Regions from separate parts of the Streptomyces sp. NBC_00358 genome, predicted to be linked through region 2. Evidence: riboswitches for the same ligand, from Rfam matches in the RefSeq annotation. Region 2 holds a riboswitch; each other region holds the start of a gene.
What was found. Region 2 has a riboswitch for cyclic di-AMP ahead of OHT01_RS23675 (transglycosylase family protein). Riboswitches for the same ligand answer to the same signal wherever they lie in the genome.
Positions count from the first base shown of each region.

Region 1: it holds a riboswitch for cyclic di-AMP, as region 2 does, so the genes downstream of both, OHT01_RS17340 (transglycosylase SLT domain-containing protein) here and OHT01_RS23675 (transglycosylase family protein) in region 2, are expected to answer to the same signal.
Region 3: it holds a riboswitch for cyclic di-AMP, as region 2 does, so the genes downstream of both, OHT01_RS21150 (M23 family metallopeptidase) here and OHT01_RS23675 (transglycosylase family protein) in region 2, are expected to answer to the same signal.
Region 4: it holds a riboswitch for cyclic di-AMP, as region 2 does, so the genes downstream of both, OHT01_RS07065 (M23 family metallopeptidase) here and OHT01_RS23675 (transglycosylase family protein) in region 2, are expected to answer to the same signal.

Region 1 covers NZ_CP107976.1:4,132,039-4,134,230, reverse strand. Annotated here, with positions in the region: gene OHT01_RS17345 (HAD family hydrolase) at 1-97, shown strand, start outside; gene OHT01_RS17340 (transglycosylase SLT domain-containing protein) at 168-938, opposite strand; cyclic di-AMP (ydaO/yuaA leader) riboswitch at 942-1,102, opposite strand; gene OHT01_RS17335 (CocE/NonD family hydrolase) at 1,730-2,192, opposite strand, start outside.
Region 2 covers NZ_CP107976.1:5,545,442-5,547,633, reverse strand. Annotated here, with positions in the region: gene OHT01_RS23675 (transglycosylase family protein) at 279-977, opposite strand; cyclic di-AMP (ydaO/yuaA leader) riboswitch at 982-1,174, opposite strand; gene OHT01_RS23670 (transglycosylase family protein) at 1,358-2,192, opposite strand, start outside.
Region 3 covers NZ_CP107976.1:4,991,590-4,993,781, forward strand. Annotated here, with positions in the region: gene OHT01_RS21145 (PP2C family protein-serine/threonine phosphatase) at 1-675, shown strand, start outside; cyclic di-AMP (ydaO/yuaA leader) riboswitch at 1,004-1,158, shown strand; gene OHT01_RS21150 (M23 family metallopeptidase) at 1,170-2,183, shown strand.
Region 4 covers NZ_CP107976.1:1,714,311-1,716,502, forward strand. Annotated here, with positions in the region: gene OHT01_RS07065 (M23 family metallopeptidase) at 96-989, opposite strand; cyclic di-AMP (ydaO/yuaA leader) riboswitch at 992-1,150, opposite strand; gene OHT01_RS07070 (tyrosine-protein phosphatase) at 1,782-2,192, shown strand, end outside.

The DNA.
Region 1 (2,192 bases), 1.4 Mb from region 2:
CGCCCACCCGGAACTGAAGGCGGTGGCCGACGAGGTCACCCTGTCGAACGAGGACGACGGCATCGCGGTGGTCCTGGAGCGTCTCTTCGGTTTCTAGCGGCGGCAACGCGCCCGCCGGCGGACCTCGAAAGGTGCCGCCGGCGGGCGAGGGGGAAGCGGGGGTGCGATCAGTAGGCGCCGTTGACGTTGTCGATGGAGCCGTAGGTCTTGGCCGCGTAGTTGCAGGCCGCGGTGATGTTCGCGACCGGGTCGTAGATGTTCATCGACGTGCCCGGGACGTGGAAGGCCTGGAACGTGGGGTCGATGACCTGGAGCAGACCCTTGGAGGGGATGCCAGCGGCGGCGTTGGAGTCCCAGTTGTTGATGGCGTTGGGGTTGCCGGAGGACTCGCGCATCACGTTGCGGTGGATGCCGTCGTAGCTGCCCGGTATGCCCGCCTTGGCCATGACGTCCAGGGACTGCTTGATCCAGCCGTCGAGGTTGTTGGCGTACGTCTTGGCGGAGGCCTGCGTGGCGGTGGTCACCGTGGACTTGGCGACGGCCGGGGTCGCGTTCGCGGTCGTGCGCACGACGGTCGACTTCAGCGTCTTCGTGCCCACGGTCAGCTTCAGACCGGGGCGGATCAGGGAGGGGTTGTCGCCGATGACCGCGCGGTTCGCCGTGTACAGCTTCTTCCAGCCACCGCTCGTCGGGTGCTTCTGCGCAACCTTCGAAAGGGTGTCGCCCGCGACCACCTTGTAGGTGAGGAGCTGGACGTTGGGGACGACCGCGGTGTGGGCGGCCTTCGTGAGCTGGGGAGCCTGCGCCGGGGTCGCGGCCTGGGCGCCGGTGGCGCTCACGAGCGGGAGGGCGAGGGCGATGCCGCCCGTTCCGGCGGCGATCATGCCCCGGGTGATGACGTTGGTCTTCGTGCGGCGGTGCTTGCCTCGTACGGGCATGACGAATTTCCTCTCCGACGCCTGCGAGGTGAGCTGTCGGGTTCGGGCGGGAGATGCCCGGCCGCGTTCTGGGCGCGGCTTCACCCCTAGCCGGTCCGGTGTGTCCGGATCGGCGGCTTACCTGTGGTTCCCCCGCTCCTGCCGTGCGTGGGTGGGTGGGTTTCCGGGCGGCGGCAGGATTCGGCGATCCGCCCGGGATCGACGAGAACGTATGCGAGAGCACATGTCCGGAACAAGGCCAGATTTGGCTGCGAAGATCGCTTTCGCCTGGTTAGGGCACGGGGAATAAGTCCGATTGCGCCGGAATTGGATCCTCAACTTGCCTTTGGCGAACGGGTTGGCCGGAAGGCGGCGGGCGAGGGCTCCCCGGTTCGCTGGTGACTCAATTCACGAGACCAAGGGTCATCAAGGCGGCATGCCGGGTAATTCGGGCATTCGATCTTCCGGTGGCGGGTGGGTGCCGGGCCCCCGGGCGGGCGTCGGACGGCTCTTCGCGCAGGGAATCGGCAGAGGATTCGGCGCGGGATGCGCGTGATGTGCGGGGGTGTGCGGGGATGCGGGGTACGGCAGGCGTCAGGGGTGCGGCCGGTTCCGAGCCGGGGTGTCGGCCGGGCGCGTGTTGAAGTGCCGCCCGGGGTAAGGGGGTTCGGTGTGCGCGCGTGACGCGCGGGCATGGGAATGCGCGGCGCGCAGGAGGCCCGCGAGGGCGAACTCCCGCCCCCGTAGGCCTTGTCGGCCCCCTGTCGGCACCCCTGTCGCCAGTCCTGTCGGCAGTACTGTCGGCGGGCCCGTCAGCCGGCCGTGCGCGGGATCCGCTTCTCCCAGGTCCGGTGGAAGACGACCTCGTCGCCGTCCTTGCAGACGACCTCGTCGGTCGTGATGAAGTCCTGTGCGTCGCAGGTGATGGCGGAGGCCGTCTCGACGCGGGCGTCCCACGGCAGGTCGGGGCGGTGCAGTCGGATCGACCAGGTCGAGCGGGCACGGGCGGACAACGGGTCCGACTCGTCGATCGTGTACGTCTCCAGCGCGTCCTCCGTGCATTCGAGGCCGTCGGGGTACACCCGGGTACCGCCGTGGCCCGGGTCCACCTCCAGGCGCCAGGTGCCCGCGGCCACGTCACGCAGCACCAGGCGTTCCGGGCGGGGTTCGTCCAGGGTCGCGGAGACGGTCGCGCCGAGAGGTTCGGACTCCTCCGGTTCGCCGAACGCGATCGAAGGGTCCGACTCCCGTGCCCGTACGGGGAGTTCGAGCGTG
Region 2 (2,192 bases):
AGGGGATCGGCCAGCCGATCGACCACCCCTTGAGCAGAAGTGAGACTACCTATTGTTCCTGAACGGAACAAAAAAGAAGGAAAAAACCCCGCTCCGGCGCGTGCGGGGGAACACGCACCGGAGCGGGGAGCCCGTGGGGACGGGGACCTCGGCGGGCCTCCGGAGCGGAGGCCCGGCCTACGAGGGAGCTGTCTTTCAGCGGGGCCGGGCCGCGCACGTCCGGGGATCACGGTCACCCTCCGCCGAAGGTGACCACGTCAGCCGGCGCGCCGCCGGACTCAGCCGAGGTGCAGCTGCTGGCCCGGGTAGATGAAGTCGGCGTCGGCGACGATGTCCTTGTTCAGCTTGAACAGCTTCTGCCAGCCGCCCTTGACGTGCTTCTTCTCGGCGATCGAGCTGAGGGTGTCGCCCTTGACGACCTTGTACTCGCCGTCACCCTTCTTGACCTTCTTGCCGGTCGGGGTGGTGACGGTCTTCTGGGCGGCGGGGCGCTCCGCGGAACGCGAGGCGGGCTGCTCCGTCGTACGGGTGGTGGTGCTCTGCGCGCCGCTCGACGACGAGGACGAGGAGGAGGTCGACGGGGTCGTGGCGCCACCGCTGTAGGCGGCGCTGGACAGGCCGGTGCCGCAGGTCGGCCAGGCACCCTTGCCCTGCGCGGCGAGGACCTTCTCACCGATGGCGATCTGCTGCGACTTCGAGGCCTGGTCGGCGGTCGAGGCGTAGGCGGTGCCGCCGTACGCGGCCCAGGTGGAGGAAGAGAACTGCAGGCCGCCGTAGTAGCCGTTGCCGGTGTTGATCGACCAGTTGCCGCCGGCCTCGCACTGGGCGACGGCGTCCCACTCGGAGGCGGTGGCGGCGGATGCGTTGCCTGCCGCCATCAGCGGGGCGGCGATGGCGACACCGGTGACACCGGCGAGCGCGGCGACGCGGGTGGCCTTGTTCGGACGGCGGTGCTTGCCCTTGCTGGAAAACAGCATGGAGTGATCCCCTCACCGACGCCTGCGAGGTGAGCTGTCGGGTTCGGGCCGGTTGAGTTGCCCGGCCGCGCACCTTCGGCCCTGTCTCCAGGACGTCCGGCACGCGACTTAACCCCAAGCCGTTCCCAGGTGTCTCTCGACTCCCGGGCCCGGCGCCTACCTGGGTCCCCCGCTCCTGCCTACGGCGCATGACGCGACGACTGTTCCCGTACGGCCGTTGGCAGGATTCGGCGTTGCGACCGTCGGAGCCCGCTGTGGCGAGCAGTCACGACCGTAAGCAGTCGATCGGCGGAAATTCAAAGACGATCAGGGCTTCTGAGACTCATGTCTCACTCGCACCAAACCGGACATTCCACAGCGAACCGTGACGCGAACTCCCGCTAGTTCTGCACCGTTTCGGCGGTGACGGCAATGCTCCGACCTGGGACGACGAGGCCGGGACCGGTGTCCGCGGCATCGGTGGCCGCGGCGGCCGCGGCGGCCAGGTAGCCCGACCCGTCCTCAAGGCCGAGGACGTCGGAAACATTCCAGATGTTCTTTCTGGCGTACGAGTTGTCGGTGATGTCGCTCGAAACGCTGGAGACGCCGGAGGCGTGCCGTCCGGTCGCGCTGTCGGTGGGACCGGCGGTCGCACCCTCCGAGGCATCCGTGCCGCGGTGCCGCCCGGTGCCGGTGCTCGCGGCGACGGAGGCGCCCGAAGAAGCGTCCTTCCGTCCGGACTTGCCCGACTCGTCACTCTTGTCGGCCGTCTTGGCCGAGGCGCTGGGACTCGGCGAGGCACTGGACTTCGCGGCACCGTCGGTCGCGCCCGAGGAGTCACCGTCGATCGAACCAAGCAGGTCGGACGAAGTGGACAAACCGGATGAGCCGGTTGAACCGGCATCACTCCCGGCACTCGCCGAGTCGCCGGCCACGCCCGTGTCGACCTGGACCCCGGCCGAGTTCTTGCTGAGGCCGGAGAGCGGTCCACAGCTGGGCCAGGCCGCGACGCCCTGCTCGTCGAGCAGCTTCTCGGCGACGGCTATCTGCTGCGAGCGACTGGCCTGGTCAGGCCTCGACGCGTAGGCGAGACCGCCGTGCGCCTCCCAGTCCTCCTGGTCGAGCTGAAGACCGCCGTAGTACCCGTTGCCCTGGTCGGCGCTCCACGCGCCACCGCTCTCGCACTGCGCCACCTGGTCCCAGACGGTCCCGTCGGCCGCGTTCGCACTCGCCGCG
Region 3 (2,192 bases), 550 kb from region 2:
CTCGATGTCGCGGCCCGGTACGAGGCGGCACAGGAGGACGCGTTCATCGGCGGGGACCTGTACGCGGTCCAGGACTCCCCGCACGGCGTGCGGCTGATCGTCGGGGACGTACGGGGGAAGGGGATGACCGCCGTGGCCGCCGTCGCCGTGGTGGTCGGCGCGTTCCGGGAGGCCGCGGAGCAGGAGGCGACCCTGGAGGGGGTCGCCCGGCGCCTGGAGCGGGCGCTGACCCGGCCGGGCACCCTGCACGAGAGCCCTGACGCGTTCGAGGAGTTCACCACCGCCGTCCTCGCGGAGATCCCGCACGACGAGGACGTCGTCCGCGTCGTCAACCGCGGTCATCCGCCACCCCTGGTCCTGCGTCCCGACGGCACGCTCGTCACCCTCGCCGCCGAGCCCTTCGCGCTGCCGCTCGGGATGGGCGAGCTGGGCACCTGGCCCGACCGGGCGATACAGGACCGCTTTCCGCGCGGGGCGACGCTGTTCCTGTACACCGACGGGCTGTCCGAGGCCCGCGATGAGCACGGGAGGTTCTACGATCCGGCCGCGTGGCTGGCCGGACGGGTCTTCCCCGGCCCCGACGCGCTGCTGACCGGCCTCGCCGAGGCGGTCCGCCGGCACACCGGCGGCGCCCTCACGGACGACATGGCGCTGCTGGCCGTCCGGCGCATCTGAGCGATGTGTTCGCCGACGGGCCCCGCGGCGCCCGGGCGGCCTTTCCGGTCCTGCGCGCACCGCCTTTCACGGCATCCGCGCAAGGCCTTGTGCGGCTCCGTCACGAACGGTGACCGGCCGGTCCCCCTCCGCATGACGTCTGACATGCCATCAGGTGAACCCGTGTCGACAGGGCGTGGCCAACTCGCCCGTTTTTCATCGCTCATGACCTCAAAGTCCCGGCCAAGAGCCGTTAATGATCAGTCGGAACATCTTGGAATCCGGTGCCTGAGTCTATTAACGTTCGATAACGCAGTGCGGTCGTCCCAGCCGTCACAAGAGACGGCTCCGTGCGCACGCGCCGAATCCCGCAAGGGAACCGGGGACCCATCACGTGGGGTGAATCGAACGTATTCCGCTGTGGAAGCAGTGGTCGTACGCGCGTAGGAGACCTTCCTTCTCCGAACCCGTCAGCTAACCCGGTAGGCGGCAAGGAAGGAAAGGAGCGCGCCCACGTGGCGTCCAACCCGCCTGCTCAGCCAACCTCGTTCCCGCCGAACGACACGCAGACCTTCGGCTACGGCAAGGACGAGGGACCCTGGGAGGAGTGGAACCCCACCGAGGATTCCGTTCTGCCGAATCGCGGCCGGCACCGCACGGGCAAGCAGCGCGGCGGAGGACTCGCCCGCAGCTCCACCGTCCTCGGCGTCGGTGTCATAGCCGCGGTCGGCGGGGGTGGCATCGCCAGCGCCGCGCCGGGCAATGCCCCCGTCTCGATCTCGCTGCCCGACCTGTCGTCGGTCACCCACTCCGCCGAAGCCCTGATCTCGCACGGCGGATCCAGCACCCCCAAGGGCTCCACGACTCCGCTCACCAGCGTCGGCCTGACCAGCGCCGACGCGGCGCAGGGCGCCACGGACGCCGGTTCGGCGCTGCGCGCCCGCATCATGCAGCAGGCCCAGTCGCAGCAGGCCCACGCCGACAGCACCACGCATCAGGCCGCCCTGACCGCCGCCGTGAAGAAGAACGCGGACGACGCCGAGGCCAAGGCCGACGCCGTGAAGAAGAAGGCGCTGGAGACGGCCAAGGCGAAGGCCGAGACCGAGCGCCTCGCCGAGCTCGCCAAGAGCTACACGCTGCCGACCTCGTCGTACACCCTGACCTCCCGCTTCGGTGAGGCCGGGGCCCTGTGGTCCTCCGGGTACCACACGGGACTCGACTTCGCGGCGCCCACCGGCACGCTCATCAAGGCGATCCACAGCGCCACCGTCACCGAGGCTGGCTGGGCCGGATCGTACGGCTACCGCACGATCCTCACCCTCGACGACGGTACGGAGCTCTGGTTCTGCCACCAGTCGTCGATCAGCGTCCATGTGGGCCAGAAGGTCGCCACCGGCGATGTCATCGGGCGGGTGGGCGCGACGGGCAACGTCACCGGGCCGCACCTGCACCTCGAAGTGCACCTCGGCGGCGCCGCCACCGCCAGCGACCCGATGCCCTGGCTCCAGGCCAGGGGCCTCAACCCCTGACCCGTACGG
Region 4 (2,192 bases), 3.8 Mb from region 2:
AGGCCGGACCCCGGGAATCATGGGGTCCGGCCTTCGGCGGCGGTCCTGCTGTCAGGTCAGGAACGGGGCAAGCTCATGGAACTCGGGGTGACGCGTCAGCCGACGGCGACACCGTGCGACCGCAGGTAGGCGACCGGGTCGACGTCCGAGCCGTAGTCCGGCGTGGTGCGGATCTCGAAGTGCAGGTGCGGTCCGGTGACGTTGCCGGTCGCGCCGGAGAGGCCTATCTGCTGGCCCGCCGTCACGGTCTGGCCCGCCGAGACGGACAGCGAGGACATGTGGGCGTACTGGGAGTACTTGCCGTCGGCGTGCTGGATGACGACCTGGTTGCCGTAGGCGCCGCCCCAGCCGGCGGAGACGACGGTGCCCGCGGCGATGGACTTGATCGTGGTGCCGGTGGGGACCACGAAGTCCACGCCCGTGTGGTAGCCGCTGGACCACATGCTGCCCGCCACCTTGTAGCCGGTGCCGACGCTGCCGCCCTGGACCGGCAGGGTGTAGCCGGAACCGCTTTCGGCGGAGGCCGAGTTGGAGGGAGCCGTGTCGGCGGCCGGGGTCGCCTGGGTGGTCTTCGCCGCCGGGGCCGACGTGCGGGTGGCCGAGTGGGCGGCGCCGGCGAAGGCGGCCTTCTTGCCGAGCGACAGCTTCAGACCCGGGTGGATCAGCGACGGGTCGCCGCCGATGGCGGAGCGGTTGTCGGAGTAGATCTTCTTCCAGCCGCCGCTGACGTTGTGCTCGTCGGCGATCTTGGAGAGATAGTCACCGGCCCGCACCGCGTACGTCCTCGTCGTGACGGTCTTCTCGGCGGCGGGAGCCGCGGCCGCGGCCTTCTCGACATGCTGCGCGACGGCGGTGGCCGGGGTCGCGGCGTGGGCGCCCGTGGCTCCCATCAGAGGCAGCGCGAGCGCTGCGCCACCGGTTCCGGCCACGGCGATGGAGCGGGTGAAACGCAAGGACTTGGGACGGCGGTGCTTACCCTTCGCGGGCATGACGATTTCCTCTCCGGCGCCTGCGGGGTGAGCTGTCGGGTGCGGGCTGGAGATGCCCGGCCGCGCTGCTGCGCGGCTGTACCCCTAGCCTGTTCCGGAGTCCGGACAGGCACGGAACCTGTGGGTCCCCCGCTCCTGCCGTGTACGGGTGAGTTTGCGGATTCCGGGCGGCGGCAGGATTGGGCGTCCGTCCGGATTGAGGCAGAACGTAAGCGACATGAGAGCGCGTCGACAACTGTGCGCGGATTCCGTGCGCTCGCCTTTCTTGATCCATGGTGGAATTGCCGTCACCCTCCGTGGAATGACGATCTTCCGGGCCTCTCAACCTCCCCGGAATTGCGGGCCGGTTGAGAAATGGAGGCGGCAACTCATCGTCACGAATATGACGCTCCTCACGCGACTCGACCCAGGATGCGCTATTCCAGGGCCAGTTGTAATGAAGGCGCCATTTCGGGCAGAACAGTCAGATGCGATGCGGGCGGACATCCATCACATCCAGCACCCCACGTGAGCCGACACGCAAAACGGCGTGCATCAATGCCTCATATCGGCCGAATTCATTCCGCCAGGTCCGCACGGTCGCCCACAAGGCCGACCCTTCGGTGAATTCGAACATATGCACCTATTGGGCAACATCAACGCGGGCTCCGCGTCCGGGAGGCGTCGCCTGTGGACAACTCATTGCCTCAGGAACCCATGTCGTATCGTCGAGGGCGCGAGCCGCACACAACTGCCGACCAGCGACGCCGAGTCCAGCCCTGCGACGCCGGCGGCCGAATGAGGGGAGCCCCCGTGACCCAGCAGGTCCCGTCGACCGAGCCCGAGCTCGGCGGAGTGCGCAACTTCCGCGACGTGGGTGGCCTGCCCACCGCGGACGGCCGACGAGTGCGCTACGGGCACCTGTTCCGCAGCGGCCACCTCGCCCACGCCACGGAGGAGGACGCCGCGTTCCTCGCCTCCCTGGGGCTCCACACGATCTTCGACTTCCGCAATGCGGCCGACCAGAAGCTGGAGGGCCCGGACGTCGAATTGCCGGGCGTGCGGAACGTGAATCTTCCGCTGACCGACCCGGCGGACGGCAGTGAGTTCTGGAAGATGGTCCGCGACGGCGATCTCGACCAGTTGCGCGCGATCCTCGGCGACGGCAAGGCCGCGGCCCGGATGATCGGCTCCTACCGCACGATCATCAAGGAGCGCACGGCC